One region of the Endothiovibrio diazotrophicus genome, then DNA from elsewhere that is predicted to be linked to it. Evidence: riboswitches for the same ligand, from Rfam matches in the RefSeq annotation. Region 1 holds a riboswitch; the other holds the start of a gene.

Region 1 (7,538 bases):
GTTGTAGAACCAGCACCCTTCGAACACCGCGGCGAAGAACAGGTAGGCCATGAGGAAGTCGTGCAGCGCGGCGGGTTCGGTGAGGTCGAGGTCGGAACGCAGGATCGACTGCAGGCGGCGGTTGGCGATGCGGATCTTGCCGTGTATCTGCGGCACCACCCGGTAGCGGTTGTAGATCTCGCCCTGATCGAGGCCGAGGGTCTCGATGCAGTGCTGGTAGGTCCAGGTGTGCAGCGACTCCTCGTAGACCTGGCGTGCCTGGTAGATCTGCAACTCCGGGGCGGACATCTTCTCCATCACCGCCAGGCCGATGTTGCGCATGGCGAGGATGTCGGAGGTGGTGAGATAGGCGAGCACGTTCTCGTAGAGGTGACGCTCTTCCGGGGTGAGCTTGTGGTGGTAGTCGTGGACGTCCTGGGCGAGGTTGATGTCGAGCGGGGTCCAGTGGTTCTTGTTGGCGTTGAGGAAGTACTCCCAGGCCCACGGGTATTTGAAGGGGGCCAGTTGGTTGATGTCGGCGCGGCCGTTGACCACCCGCTTGTCCTGCGGGTTGATGGGCGACAGGACGTCAGGCCCCTCCGCAGACGCGACGGGTTGGGCCGGCGGCACGGCCGGCGGATGGGCGGGAATGAGGGGATCATCCCAATTCATGAACATGGTGGTTCTCCTGATCGATAACCATTGACCGCAAAATTTGCGGTTCGTCCGGTCTCGAAAAATTCGGCGATGTCTAAGGCCCGTAGGGCGGATTAGCGCCAGCGTAATCCGCCACATCGAAGCTGCCTTCGGCGAAGGTGCCCCCGTTCCGGCGGATTACGCTGGCGCTAATCCGCCCTACGGCAAGCCCACGCTATTGGCACGCCTCGCACTCGGGATCGTCGATGGCACACGCCTTGGGTGCCGCCGCCTCGGCCGATTTCTCCATGTGGGTCGCGCCCAGGGTGCGCAGGTAATAGGTGGTCTTCAGCCCGCGCACCCAGGCCAGTTTGTAGAGGTTGTCGAGTTTCGGCCCGGAGGGTTCGGCCAGATAGAGGTTCAGGCTCTGCGCCTGATCGAGCCACTTCTGGCGGCGTGACGCCGCCTCCACCAGCCAGCGCGGGTCGATCTCGAAGGCGGTGGCGTAGCGCGCCTTCAATTCGTCCGGCACCCGGTCCATGGCGCTGAGGCGACCGTCGTGGTACTTGAGGTCGTTGATCATCACCTCGTCCCACAGCCCAAGCCCCTTCAGTTCGGCCACCAGATAGGGATTGACCACCGTGAACTCGCCGGAGAGGTTCGATTTGACGAAGAGGTTCTGGTAGGTGGGCTCGATCGACGGGCTCACCCCGCAGATGTTGGAGATGGTGGCGGTGGGGGCGATGGCCAGGACGTTGGCGTTGCGCATGCCGTGGGTGAGCACCCGGCGGCGCAGCGCCTCCCAGTCGAGGGTGGTGGCGGTGTCCATCTGCAGGTAGTCGCCGCGCGCCGCCTTCAGCCGTTCGATGGAGTCGATCGGCAGCACCCCCTCGCTCCACAGCGAGCCCTCGTAGCTGGGGTAGCGGCCGCGCTCGGCGGCCAGCTCGCTGGAGGCGCGGATGGCGTACCAGCTCACCGCTTCCATGGATTGATCGGCGAAGGCCACCGCCTCCTCCGAGGCGTAGGGGATGCCCAGTTTGTGCAGGGCGTCCTGGAAGCCCATGATGCCGAGGCCCACCGGGCGGTGGCGCAGATTGGCGTTGCGCGCCTGGGGCACGCTGTAGAAATTGATGTCGATGACGTTGTCGAGCATGCGCAGCGCAGTGCTCACCGTGCGTTCCAGCTTCGCCTGATCGATCCCCTCGGCGGTGACGTGGGCGGCCAGGTTGATCGAACCCAGGTTGCACACCGCGATCTCCCGGTCGTTGGTGTGCAGGGTGATCTCGGTGCACAGGTTGGAGCTGTGCACCACGCCCACGTGGTGGTTGGTGTAGCGCAGGTTGCACGGATCCTTGAAGGCGATCCACGGGTGGCCGGTCTCGAACAGCATCGAGAGCATCTTGCGCCACAGGGTCACCGCCGGCAGCCGTTTATGGACCCGCAGCTCGCCGCGGGCCGCCTTCTCCTCGTAGGCGGTGTAGGCCGCCTCGAACGCCTCACCGGTCAGTTCGTGCAGATCCGCCGTCTCATCGGGCGAGAAGAGGCTCCATTCGCCCTCCTCCGCCACCCGCTTCATGAACAGGTCCGGCACCCAGTTGGCGCTGTTCATGTCGTGGGTGCGGCGGCGCTCGTCGCCGGTGTTCTTGCGCAGTTCGAGAAACTCCTCGATGTCGATGTGCCAAGTCTCCAGATAGGCGCACACCGCCCCCTTGCGCTTGCCGCCCTGGTTGACCGCCACCGCGGTGTCGTTGGCCACCTTGAGGAACGGCACCACCCCCTGGCTGACCCCGTTGGTGCCTTTGATGTGGGCGCCGAGGCCGCGCACCCGGCTCCAGTCGTTGCCCAGTCCGCCGGCGAATTTGGAGAGCAGCGCGTTGTCGCGGATCGCGCCGAAGATCCCCTCCAGGTGGTCGGGGACGCTGGTGAGATAACACGAGGAAAGCTGCGGCCGCAGGGTACCGGCGTTGAACAGGGTCGGGGTGCTGGACATGAAGTCGAAGCGCGAGAGCAGCTCGTAGAACTCGATCGCCCGCGCCTCGCGCTCCAGCTCGTTGAGCGCCAGGCCCATGGCGACGCGCATGAACAGCGCCTGGGGCCGCTCGAAGCGCACCCCGTCGGCGTGCAGCAGGTAACGGTCGTAGAGGGTCTGCAGGCCCAGGTAGGTGAAGTCGAGATCCCGCTCGGGGCGGATCGCCGCGGCCAGCCGCTCCAGGTCGAAGAGCAGCAGCCGCGGGTCGGCCAGGCCGCGGTCGGCGGCGCGTTGGAGATAGGCCGGGAAATAGTCGCCGTACTCCGCCCCCTCCTCCGCCACCGGCGCCAGATCCAGAAAGCCCAGTGCCTCGCTGCGCAGCCGGTCGAGCAGCAGCCGCGCCGCCGCCCGGCCATAGTCGGGATCGCGCTCGATCAGCGAGCGGGCGGCAAGCACCAGCGCCTCCGCCACCTCCCCTTCGCCGATGCCGTCGAACAGGTTGCGACGCAGGTTCTCCAGCACCGGCCCCGGCTCCGCCCCGGCGAGCCCCGCGCAGGCCGCCTCGACCTGCCGCTCCAACCGGGCGGGATCCAGCGGCACGCGGCCACCGTCGAAGCGGGTGACGTGGAGCGCGGGCACCGCCTCGGTGGGCACCGTCGCCCCTTCGGCGCGCTTGCGGGCGTGTTCCTCGCGATAGAGCACATAGGCGCGGGCCACCTTGTGATGACCCGCGCGCATCAGCGCCAGCTCCACCTGATCCTGGATATCCTCGATGTGCAGGGTGCCGCCGCCGGGCAGCCGGCGGGTCAGCGCCTCGCTCACCTGCCCGGTCAGCTCGTTCACCGCCTGGTTGACCCGCCGCGAGCCGGTCGCCCCGGCCCCCTCCACGGCGAGGAAGGCGCGGGTCACCGCGGCGGCGATCTTGGCCGGGGCGAAGGCGGTCACCGCGCCGTTGCGGCGCACCACCTGGAAACGGCCGTCGCCGCCGGCGGGTTCCGGGGGGTCGGTAACGGGAAAAGGGATGGGAGCCGGGGCCGAGCCTCCGGCGGCGAGAATGGATTCAGTCAGCATGGCGCCTCCCAGTCGAGTCCGGTCGGGCCATCGCGCGAGATCAGGGGCGAGGGTCCGCAACGGGCGGGGAGCGCCCCCGAAGCCTTGGACGCGAAGGCTCGGGAAACCCCGCCGTCACCCGAGGGGGACGGCGGGACGCTCTCCGGCAGGTATTCGGACTCGGGGGCGCGCCGGCTCTCGCCGGCCCCTACGGCCGCGGCTTCCCACCCCCCAGGTTCTCCCCGTCAGGGCAGTGCCTGGTGTCTTCCACCCGGCGGCCTTCGTTCCCCCACACCGCTGCGCGACAGTTCCGGATTCACACCGGATTCCCTGTTACCGCAAACACGATATGTTGTGGATGCACCGAAGATCGAGCACAAGATAGGATAAACCCCCCCCCCACACAAGCGGCGGTTCCCCAACACCGGATGAACCGCGGAGGTCACCGCTGAATGCCGCTCGGGAAGACGATCAGGCTCCGTGAGCCGGACTGACGGTCACCTCCGAAGAGTGGCGCGCAAGCGCTTCGCCGCCGCCACCATGTGGGTCAACGCCGGGATCACCTCCTCCCACCGGCGGGTCTTCAGACCGCAATCGGGATTGACCCACAGCCGCTCGGCCGGGATGCGCTCGGCGGCCTTGTCCATCAGCTCGACGATCTGCGCCTCGGTCGGGATGTTGGGCGAGTGGATGTCGTAGACGCCGGGGCCGATCCCGTTGGGGTAGTCGAAGTCGTCGAAGGCATCGAGCAGCTCCATGTCGGAGCGTGAGGTCTCGATGGTGATCACGTCGGCGTCCATCGCGGCGATCGATTCGATGATGTCGTTGAACTCCGAATAGCACATGTGGGTATGGACCTGGGTCTCATCGGCCACCCCGTTGGCGGCGATGCGAAACGCCTCCACCGCCCAATCGAGATACCCCGGCCATTGCGCGCGGCGCAGCGGCAACCCCTCGCGCAGCGCCGCCTCGTCGATCTGGATCACCTGCACCCCGGCCCGCTCCAGGTCCAGCACCTCCTCGCGGATCGCCAGGGCGAGCTGCCGGCAGGAGGCCGCACGCGGCTGGTCGTCGCGCACGAAGGACCAGTTGAGGATCGTCACCGGCCCGGTCAGCATCCCCTTCATCGGCTTGTCGGTGAGCGACTGGGCGTAGCGGATCCACGCCACGGTCATCGCCCGCGGACGGTGGATGTCACCGAACAGGATCGGCGGCTTGACGCAGCGCGAGCCGTAGGACTGGACCCAGCCGAAGCGGCTGAAGGCGTAGCCCTCGAGCTGCTCGCCGAAGTACTCCACCATGTCGTTGCGCTCGGCCTCGCCATGCACCAGCACGTCCAGCCCCAGCGCCTCCTGCTCGCGCACGCAGCGCTCGATCTCCGCCTCCATGGCCGCCTGGTAGGCCGCCTCGTCCAGCTCGCCGGCCTTGAAGCGGCGGCGCGTCCGGCGGATCTCCGCGGTCTGCGGGAAGGAGCCGATGGTGGTGGTGGGAAACCGCGGCAGGTCGAGCAGCGCCGCCTGCTTCGCCGCGCGTTCGGCGTAGGGGCTGCGGCGTCGTCCCATGTCGGCGTCGATCGCGGAGAGGGCGGCACGCACCGCCGGGTCGCTCACCCGCGGCGAGGAGCGGCGCGCCGCGCAGGCGGCGCGGTTGGCCACCAGCGCCTCGTTCACCGCGTCGCGACCGCGGTTCAAGGCGGTGGCGAGCACCTGCAGCTCGTCGAGTTTCTGCTTGGCGAAGGCGAGCCACGAGCGGATCTCACCGTCGAGCCGATCCTCACTATCGAGATCCACCGGCACGTGGAGCAGCGAACACGAAGGCGCCAGCCACAGCCGCTCACCGAGCCGCGCGGCGAGCGGCTCCAGCCAATCGAGCATCCCGTCGAGATCGCTCTTCCAGATGTTGCGGCCGTCGACCACGCCGAGCGACAGCACCTTGTGCCCCGACAGGTAGCCGAGCAGTGGTACCACCTCCTCGCGGGCGTTGACCGCATCCAGGTGGAGGCCCGCCACCGGCAGCTCGACGGCCAGTTGCAGGTTCTCCCGCAACGAACCGAAATAGGTGGCGAGCAGCAGTTTGACCCGGCTCGCCTTGAGGTCGTGATAGGCGAGGTTGAAGGCGTGGCGCCACGGCGCCTCCAATTCGGTGACCAGCAGCGGCTCGTCGATCTGCACCCACTCCGCCCCCGCCCCGGCCAGGGCCTCCAGCAGCTCGGCGTAGACCGCCAGCAGGCGCGGCAGCAGTGCCAACCGGTCAACGCCGTCCTTGGCCTTGCCGAGGGCCAGGTAGGTGACCGGACCGATGATCACCGGCTTGGCCCGCACGCCCAGCGCCCCGGCCTCGGCCAGTTGCTCCAGCAGACGGGAGGCGTCGAGCGCGAACTCCGTGGTGGCGGTGAACTCGGGGACGATGTAGTGGTAGTTGGTGTCGAACCACTTGGTCATCTCACCCGCCGCCACGCCGCCGTCCTCGGCGACACCGGGGGCGGAGCGTCCACGCGCCACGCGGAAGTAGTTGTCCAACGGGTCGCCCGCGAAGCCGCGCACCCGCTCGGGCAGGTGGCCCAGGGTGAAGCTCATCTCCAGCACCTGGTCGTAGAAGGCGAAGTCGCCCACCGGCACGAGATCCAGCGCGGCCTGATCCTCCCAGTGGCGACGGCGCAGCCCGGCCCCCAGCGCCTTCAGCTCGCCGCGGGAAGTCTCCCCCCGCCAATAGGACTCCAGGGCGAACTTCAGCTCACGCTTCGCGCCGATGCGCGGAAAACCCAGGTTGTGCGTAGTGACCATGCTGCCTACCTCTGCTCCGGATGAATGAAAAGCCGGAGGGATGGTAGGCAGCGGCATCGATGAAATAAAATGATCTTATTTCACGAACCGATGATCAATACTCATGAGCGACCATGCTTGAACGAACCCATCTGGCCATCGTCCGCGAGGTGGCGCGACAGGGCTCCCTGACCGCCGCGGCCGAGGCGCTGTGCGTGACCCAATCCGCCCTCAGCCACACCATGAAGAAGCTGGAACAGGGGCTGGGGACCGCGATCTGGCGGCGCGAGGGGCGCCGCCTCCACCCGACCCCGGCGGGCGACTACCTGCTGGGCGTCGCCGAACGGCTGCTGCCGCAGTTGGAGCGGGCAGAGGAGCAGTTGCGCCAATACGCCCGCGGCGAGCGCGGCACCCTGCGCATCGGCATCGAGTGCCACCCCTGCTACCGCTGGCTGCTCAAGGTGGTCGCCCCCTATCTTGAGCGCTGGCCCGAGGTGGACGTGGATGTGAAGCAGCGCTTCCGGTTCGGCGGCATCGGCGCGCTGTTCGCCCACGAGATCGACCTGCTGGTCACCCCCGACCCGCTGCACCGGCCGGGCCTGCACTTCGAGCCGGTGTTCGACTACGAGCAGGTGCTGGTGGTAAACCGCGATCATCCGTTGGCGACGGCCCGCCATGTGGAGCCGGAGCAGCTGACCGACGAGGTACTGATCACCTACCCGGTGGAGAGCGACCGCCTGGACGTCTACAGCCGCTTCCTCCACCCCGCCGGCATCGCGCCGCGGCGCCACAAGGTGATCGAGAGCGCCGACATCATGCTGCAGATGGTCGCCGCCGGCCGCGGGGTGGCGGCGCTGCCGCGCTGGCTGGTGGAGGAGTACGCCGAGCGGCTCGCCGTCGTTCCGGTCAGCCTGGGAAAAGAGGGCATCGCCAAACAGATCTTCCTCGGCTTCCGCAAGGCGGAGGCCGGGATCGACTACCTGAGTGCCTTCGTCGAACTGGCGCGCCAAGAGCGCGACGTTGCAGTTGGGGCGTTGGAATGGGTTCCCCATGCCGATGGATGTCGGCATGGTGATCAGGTATGAACCATCACCCTTTGATATCCGGCACTCCCAATCCACGACAGATTTTCGATCCGAGCC
Region 2 (7,538 bases), on a different contig from region 1:
TGCCGGTGACGCTGCCGCTCCCCTCGCCGCTGCCGCAGGGCGAGTACCGCTTCCATTTCGGTCTCGATGAGGCGGTCGACGGCACGCCGGCGCCGGCCTGGCTCGACAGCGTCAGCCTGTCGGTGGTGGGGGAGGATGCGCTGCCGCCCTCCTTCCCCGGCATCGCCCGGGTCACCGCCACCGGCACCGACCGTTTCGACCTGAGCTGGCGTCCCGCCTCCGACAACCATACCGCGGAGGGGGAGCTGCTCTATGAGATCCACGCCGATCCGGCGGCGGGGTTCACCCCCGATGCGGCGACGCTGGTGCAGACGGTGCGCGGTGAGCTGAGCGCGACGGTCACCGGCCTCGCCCCCGCCACCACCTATCAGGTGCTGGTGGTGGCGGTGGACGGTGACGGCAACCGTAGCGTCGAGCGGGACTACGAGACGGTTACCACCCTCGACGTCGAGAGCCGGCGGGGGAGCGGGGTGGCGGTCTACCTGCCGGAGGCGTTGGGACTGCCGGAGCCGGAGCAGAGCGGTTCCACCTTCACCTTCGATCTGAGCGGCGGCGACGTGGCGGCGCCCGACGTCGGCGAGCTGCTGGTCGGTCCGCAGGGCGGGACGGGGTACCTGCGGCGGGTGGTCTCGGCGACCAAGAGCGGCGGGCGGATGATGGTGGAGACCGCGGCCGGTTCGCTCAGCGAGGGGTTGGAGGAGGGGAGCGTCGACCATCTCCAGCGCCTCTTCGACGTGGCCGAGGGGAGTGCCGCGGGCAGCTCCGCCCGGTTGCGCGTCAGCCGTCGCGGCCGGGGCGCGGGGAGCGTGGCGCGGATGGAGTGGCGCGACGGCGGGCTGGTCGCCGAGCAGCGCGAGGGCGCCGCGTCGGTGCCCGGACTCCGGCTCACCCCGCAGGACGGCGGGCGCTACCGGCTCGACCTCGGCGAGGCGCCGGGGGCCGGGCGGGAGGTGGAGCAGCAGGTCAGTTTCGAGCTCACCCCCTCGTTCGAGCCCGGCCTGAGTACCCGTCTGGTGTGGGGCAGCGGCGGCACCCTGCGCCGCGGCGAGGTGATCGCCCGCGGCAAGCTGTCGCTGGACGCCGAGGCGACCTACCGCCTCACCGCCGGGGCGGCCTACAACCCGGAGCCGGTGGAGCTCTTCTCGCGCACCTTCCGCAGCACCTACCTGGTGGGCACGGTGCCGGTCTATCAGGAGGTGATCCTCTCGGTGAAGGCGCAGGCGAGCGCCGCCACCAGCGCCAACGTCACCGCCACCGCCTCCGCTCACGCCGCCACCACGCTCTCCTTCGGCGTCCGTTACAACGCCTCGCTACGTCAGTGGCAGGCGGTCTCCGACCAGACCTACGAGAAGTCGCTGACCACCCGGCTGACCGCCAAGGGGGGCGCCACCGCCGAGGTACGGTTGATCCCGGATATCACGGTGAAGTTCTACAAGGCGCTCTCCGCCGGCCTCTCGGTAGAGCCCTATCTGCGCGGCGAGGCGGCGGTGGAGGCGGCGGCGTCGAGCGAGGGGGTCGCGGCGGAGTTGACCCGCTTCGAGTTCGCCCTCGGCGTGGAGTGTTTCGCCCACGCCGATCTCAACGTGGTGGTGGCCAACATCACCATCCTCGACCATCGGCGGGTCTGCGGCCCGCCGTCGGAGGAGGATGACGGCTGGTCGGTGGCAATCGACGAATATCCGCTGTTCGATCTGCCCCAGCTCACCCTGTTGCCGATCACCTCCACCGCCGCGGGACGACCGGTGGCGCTCACCCTGAAGGTGGTCGACGGGACCAACAACCCGTTCGATCTCGGCTCCCTCCAGTGGGCGGTGACCCCCGAGCCGGGGGAGGCGGTACGGCTCACTGCCGACCAGCGGCAGGCCGACGGCAGCCGCCTGCTCCAGGCGGAATTCGTCGGTTGCACCGCCGAGCCCTACACCGTTACCGCCTCCGGCTACGGCCGGCTCGGCGCCATCGCCACCCGCACCGTATCGGGCACCGCGTCGGTCACCGCGGGGAGCTGCGGCCCGCTGGCCCGTGCCACCATCGCCCCGCTGTTCGGTGCCGCGCCGCTCACCGTGGAACTCGACGCGGGTGAATCCACCGTTCCCGGCGGCGGCACCCCGACCTTCCACTGGTCGGCCGATGGCGACCGCGAGGCCGACACCGCCCAGGCGAGATTCACCTTCGACACCGTCGGCAACTATCGGATCCAACTGACGGTGGGGGACGGCAGCGGTGAGGTGGATACGCTGGAGGAGACGGTCACCGTGGCCAACTGCCGCTACCTGATTCGTCCTCTCAGACAGGATTCGCGGGGGCTGGATCTCGAAACGAGTGTCAACACCTGGGATTCCTACACCCTGTTTTGGCGGGTCTGCGCATGGACCGGGAGCCGTGGCGGCGAGGCTGCCCGCAGCACCTACTGGTCTTCCACCCCGGTCGAAGGGAGCCCTCCCGCCCAGTGGGGGAGCCGCGCCAGCGCCGAGCATCTGAGCGAAGTGAAAGACGGTGAGGTGCTTCAGGACCTCACCTACTATTGGGACGATACCGTCGCCTATTACGGCGACCATTCCGAGCCGGTCACCCCTGTCTTCCAGTGGGTTCGTCCGGACGACGCAGGGTGCCACTGGACCAGCATCGGCAGCGACACCGAGTGCCGGGCGGAGGCCCTCAACTCGATGGCCAACCGCCCCGAATTGGATCTCTCCAGGCCCTGGTGCATCCCCTACGCCACTTTTGATCGGTTCGGAGGACAGGGGGGCGGTCGCTACAGTGACCTGCCGATGGTTTTTCCGATCTGCGACGAGGAGCGGTCCGCCTTTGTCGACAACCGGTTCGGCGAGTTGTGCCTGAGCTATCCCGATGAGGCGCGGTGCGGGGCCTTCGAACGCTACTGCGGCAACTACCCGGACGACGAGACCTGTGCGGCGATGGCGCTCCAGCAACAGCAGTTCTGCGACAACGTTCAGTCCCAGACCTATCCCGCTGCCGCCAACCTCGAGGCCTGTGCCGATCCGGCGGCGCGGTGGTCGTGGGGGCTGTGATGTTGGAGCGGTGTTTCGACCGTCGGGCGTTTGCCCGCTTCATCCCGTCGTTTTCCGCCAGCGCCTTCAGGTGGAACTCGGGGTAAGGGCGGGGTGGTGAGCGCTCATTCGCCGGCCCACTCCGCGCGCTTGGCGATTAGCTGATCGAGCCCCTGGAGGAGGATCGGTGCGGGGTGGAGGAAACGCTCGCCGTCGAGGGGGACGATGCGGGTGGCGCCCTGGATCGGCGGGAGCGCGCACTGCTTCGCCCCCGGCCGTTCGAAGAGGAAGATCACCTGCGGGTTCAGCTCCCCGATCAGTCGCTCCAGTCCCTCGCCCGGTTCGCTCCAGTGGAGCCGCTCGGCGGTCTCGACCACGCTGAAGCCGGCGCTGGTGAAGAGGTCGTAGAGCCAGGTGTCGCGGCCGAAGCTGTAGGGGCGGCCGGTGCAGGCGGAGAGCAGCAGCGCGCGTTTTCCGCCGGCGGCCACCGCGGCGGCCTTGGCGCGCCAGGCGCCGCGGAAGGCGGCGGCGCGTCCCGCCGGGTCGCTCAGGCCGGCCGCGGCGGCGATGGTGCGCAGGTTCTCCTCCACCTGGGCCATGGAGTGGAAACCGTCCAGGCGGTAGGCGTGGGTGCCCGGCGGGGTGAGTGCCTGCACGCGCTCCTCCGGGGTCCAGTCGGAGGTGAACCAGAGCGCAGGTTCGAGGAGCGCCAAGGCCTCGCCGTCGGGGTCGAGGACGCCGCCGGTGCGCGGCCGGTCGAGGGTGTCGTAGCGGCTGGTGCCGACGATGCAGTCACTGAGGCCGAGCCAGGCGAGGGTGTGGGTGAGGTAGGGGGATTGGCTGACGATGGCGGGGCAGTCGGCCGGCGGTCCCTCCGCCGCCGCGCCCGCCCCAGCCCCCCACAGGAGGGCGATGAGGGCGAGCGCCGGGAGAGGGCGGTCACTGCGCATAGCGGATCGCCACGAACAGTTCGGCGCCGGGCTGGTTGTAGGTGTTGACCGTCTGGTAGTCGCGATCGAGGGCGTTGCTCAGGGTGGCCTGGAGGCTCCACTGCTTGTCCAGCCGGTAGCCGGCGCGCAGGTCGAGCAGGGCGTATCCGCCGAGGCGGGTGAGGTTGGCGGCGTCGTCGAAGCGGCGGCCCTGGTAGAACAGGGTGGCGCCGGCCGACAGCGCGCCGAAGTCGCGGTCGAGGTCGAGCCGCAGGGTGTGGTCGGCGCGGCGGCGCAGGCGGTTGTCGCTGTCGCGGTCGCGCGGATCGAGCAGCGTCAGCTGGCCGTGGCTGCGCCAGCCGGCGAAGGTGCCGCGCAGCTCCAGTTCGACGCCGTCGATGCGCGCGCGGGAGGTGTTTTGCGGCACCCAGTTGCCGCTGGCGTCGGGGGCCCAGTCGATCAGCTCGTCGATGCGGCTGTGGAAGGCGTGGAGCGACCACTCGCCCCAGCCGGGAGTGGCGGTGAGGCCGGCCTCGACGGTGGCCGACTCCTCGGGGCGGAGATTGGGGTTGCCGCTGCCGGGCCAGTAGAGCTGGTTGAGGGTGGGGGCCTTGAAGGCGGTGCCGGCGGAGGCGGTGAGACGCAGGCCGCGGTCGATGCGGTAGCCCCACGCGAGGTTGCCGGTGGTGTGGCCGCCGAACTGCTCGTTGTCGTCGTGACGCAGGGCGGTGAGCAGGTCGTGGTCGCCGCGGTTCCATTGGTACTGGGCGAACAGCGAGTGGTTGTCGCGCCGGTCGACGGTGTAGGCGGTGTCGCCTTCGGCCTGGTCGCGGTACCAGTCGAGGCCGAGGGTGAGGAGATCGTCGTCGTCCACGGTGAGGTCGTTCTGCCAGGTGATCTGGTGGCGGCGGGTGTCGATGGTGGAGTAGTGGGCGCCGTGGTCGAACTGCTCGCTCCGGTCGAGGTTGCGGGCCAGTTGGAGGCTGCTCTGCCAGCGCTCGCCGAGGGGCAGGCGGAGGTCGAAGGCCATCACCTGCTGGACCACGTCGCTCTCGTCGGGGGCGCCGTCATATTCGTTGTCGCCGTCGGCGTGGAGCAGGGTGAAGCCGAGCCGGCCGCCCCGCTCGAGGTCGTGGCCGAGGCTCAGCGAGAGGGCGTCGTTGCGGTAGCCGTCGCGATCCGGTTCGTCCACCGCGTACCAGCCGGTGGTGGGCTGGCGGGCGTCGATGCCGTCGGTGCCCTGGTGGCTGGCGGCCACCGCGTAGTCGAGTCCGCCCTGGCGTCCGGAGAGGGCGGCGCGGGCCTCCACCCGCTGGTGGCTGCCGATCCCGGCGGCGGCGTCGAAATGGCGCTCACCGCCGCCGCGGCGGGTGAAGATCTGCACCACGCCGCCGATGGCGTCCGAGCCGTAGAGGGCGGCGTGGGGGCCGCGCACCACCTCGATACGGTCGATCAGGCCCAGCGGCAGGTCCTGCCAGGCGGGGGTGCCGGTGGTGGCGGAGCCGACCCGCACGCCGTCGATCAGCAGCAGGGTGTGGCCGGCGCCGGTGCCGCGCAGGTAGAGGCCGGTGGGCTTGCCGGGGCCGCCGCTGTTGGTCAGGTCGATGCCGGCCAGGCCGCGCAGTAGTTGGATGAGGTCGCGGGCGCCACTCGTCTCGATGGCCGGGCGGTCGATGACCGTCACCGGGGCGAGGGCCTGGTCGGCGGTGATTGGGGTGCGGGTGGCGGTGACCACCATCACCGGCACCGATTCGGCAGCCAGCGGGGTGACGACGGGCAGGGTGAGCAGGGTCAGCCCGGCGAATGCCGGGGAACGGTTCTTCACGGTCTTCTCTCCACAACAGGGTCCGCGCGCACCCGCGCGGAGGTATTCGGGGCGTGACGGGAGAGAAGAGGCGGGTGGGACGAGGCCGGAGGCGGCCGCACACCGGCCGCCTCCGCCCTCCGCGGTACGCCGTGGCAGCCTCAGGCCGGTCTCCGGGCTGGTGAGCGGGAGCGCGTCCCGGGCCGAGCCGCCTTCCCACGCGCGTGCGCAGTGGCGTGTTGGCTCGCCCTTGACTCACTTACCGTTGCGGGGGCAGCGCCGGAATTGTCGCAGCGGGCGACGCACCGGCTTCCCGTTTCATCCCGGGCGGAGGAACCGTCCGGGACACCTGAAGCGGCGGGGAGTTTGGGGGGGAGGGGGAGGGGTGTCAAGCGGGTGAAAACGAAAAAACGCGGCCGAGGCCGCGTTCTGTGCGATAGGGCGTAACGCGCCGGAGCGCTATTTGGCGTCGTCCGGCTTCGCTTCCTCCGCCTTCTTCATGCGCGCCGCCATCTCCTGCTTGCGCTCCTCCAGCATCTTGCGGTGTTCGGCGCGGTAGCGGTCGATGGTCGCCTGCATCTCGGCGAACTGCTGCTCCTGCCACTCCTTCATCTGCTGGTGGCGCTCCTCCATCTGCTTGCGCCGTTCGGCGAACCGCGCCTCCATCTGCTTCTGCTGTTGCTCGTAGAACTTGCGCAGGGACTCCGCGCGGCGGTCGAGGATCATCCGGTATTCGTCGGCGGAGTAGGCGGTGGTCGGCGGCGGCAGCGGGGGTTGGTAGCCATTGTTCCCGTCAGTGGCCGGGGTGCCCCGGCCCGGTCCGCTCATCCCGGGGCCCATCCCCATTCCAGGCCCCATTCCCCGTCCCGGCCCCATGCCGCGACCCATTCCATAGCCGGGGCCGTAGCCCGGACCGTACCCTGGACCGTAACCGTATCCGTATCCGGGAGCGGCGGTCTGGGGAATGGCGGATGGGGTGGAGGTCTCCTGCGCACCGGCGGGGGTGGCGGTGCAGGCGAAGGCGATGGCCGCGGCGACGACCAGTGGGCTGCTCTTCTTCATTAGCTGACTCCTCAAGGGGGTTCGAGGTGGGTACGATCCGTCCGCCGTGGAGCATAACAAATGCGCTTGGAAATACCACCGGCGGAAGGTGGCTACCCGTCGTCCCGCAGCGCCTCCCAGCGGTTGTGGATCAGGCAGAACAGATCGGCGGTGCGCTCCGCGTCGTAGATCGCCGAATGGGCCGCGTTGGAATCCCACGGGAGACCGGCGGCGGCGGCGATGCGGGCGAGCACCGTCTGCCCGTAGAACAGCCCGCCGAGGGTGGCGGTGTCGAAGCTGCTGAAGGGGTGGAACGGGTTGCGCTTGATCTTGGTGCGCTCCACCGCGGCGTTGAAGAAGCCGAGGTCGAAGATCGGGTTGTGGGCGACCATCACCGCGCGGTTGCAGCCCTGCTCCTTCACCTCGGCGCGGATCGGTTTGAGCAGGGCGTTGAGCGCCTGCCGCTCGGGCAGCGCGCCGCGAAACGGGTGGTAGGGGTCGATGCCGGTGAACTCCAGTGCCTTGGGGTCGAGTTCCGCACCGTCGAAGGGCTCGATGTGGAAGGCATGGGTCTCGAAGCGGTGGAGGCGGCCCTGGTCGTCCAGCCGCACGATCACCGCCGCCACCTCCAGCAGGGCGTGGCGCCGGGGGTCGAAGCCGGCGGTCTCCAGGTCCACCACCACCGGCAGGAAGCCGCGAAAGCGTGCCGCCATCGGGCTCTTCTGTTTGCCGCCGTTCATGGCAACGAGGATAGCG

Evidence for each region. Region 1 has a riboswitch for cobalamin ahead of ACYQ2W_RS01495 (ribonucleoside-diphosphate reductase subunit alpha). Riboswitches for the same ligand answer to the same signal wherever they lie in the genome.
Region 2: another riboswitch for cobalamin. It lies ahead of ACYQ2W_RS20705 (TonB-dependent receptor domain-containing protein); the one in region 1 lies ahead of ACYQ2W_RS01495 (ribonucleoside-diphosphate reductase subunit alpha).

Annotation. Positions count from the first base shown of each region.
Region 1 covers NZ_BAAHXB010000003.1:25,374-32,911, reverse strand. The annotation lists gene ACYQ2W_RS01500 (ribonucleotide-diphosphate reductase subunit beta) at 1-657, opposite strand, end outside; gene ACYQ2W_RS01495 (ribonucleoside-diphosphate reductase subunit alpha) at 851-3,655, opposite strand; cobalamin riboswitch at 3,783-4,017, opposite strand; gene metE (5-methyltetrahydropteroyltriglutamate--homocysteine S-methyltransferase) at 4,132-6,417, opposite strand; gene ACYQ2W_RS01485 (LysR family transcriptional regulator) at 6,531-7,481, shown strand.
Region 2 covers NZ_BAAHXB010000109.1:86-7,623, reverse strand. The annotation lists gene ACYQ2W_RS20715 (PKD domain-containing protein) at 1-3,029, shown strand, start outside; gene ACYQ2W_RS20710 (ABC transporter substrate-binding protein) at 3,134-3,958, opposite strand; gene ACYQ2W_RS20705 (TonB-dependent receptor domain-containing protein) at 3,948-5,762, opposite strand; cobalamin riboswitch at 5,889-6,109, opposite strand; gene ACYQ2W_RS20700 (hypothetical protein) at 6,201-6,803, opposite strand; gene rnt (ribonuclease T) at 6,896-7,522, opposite strand.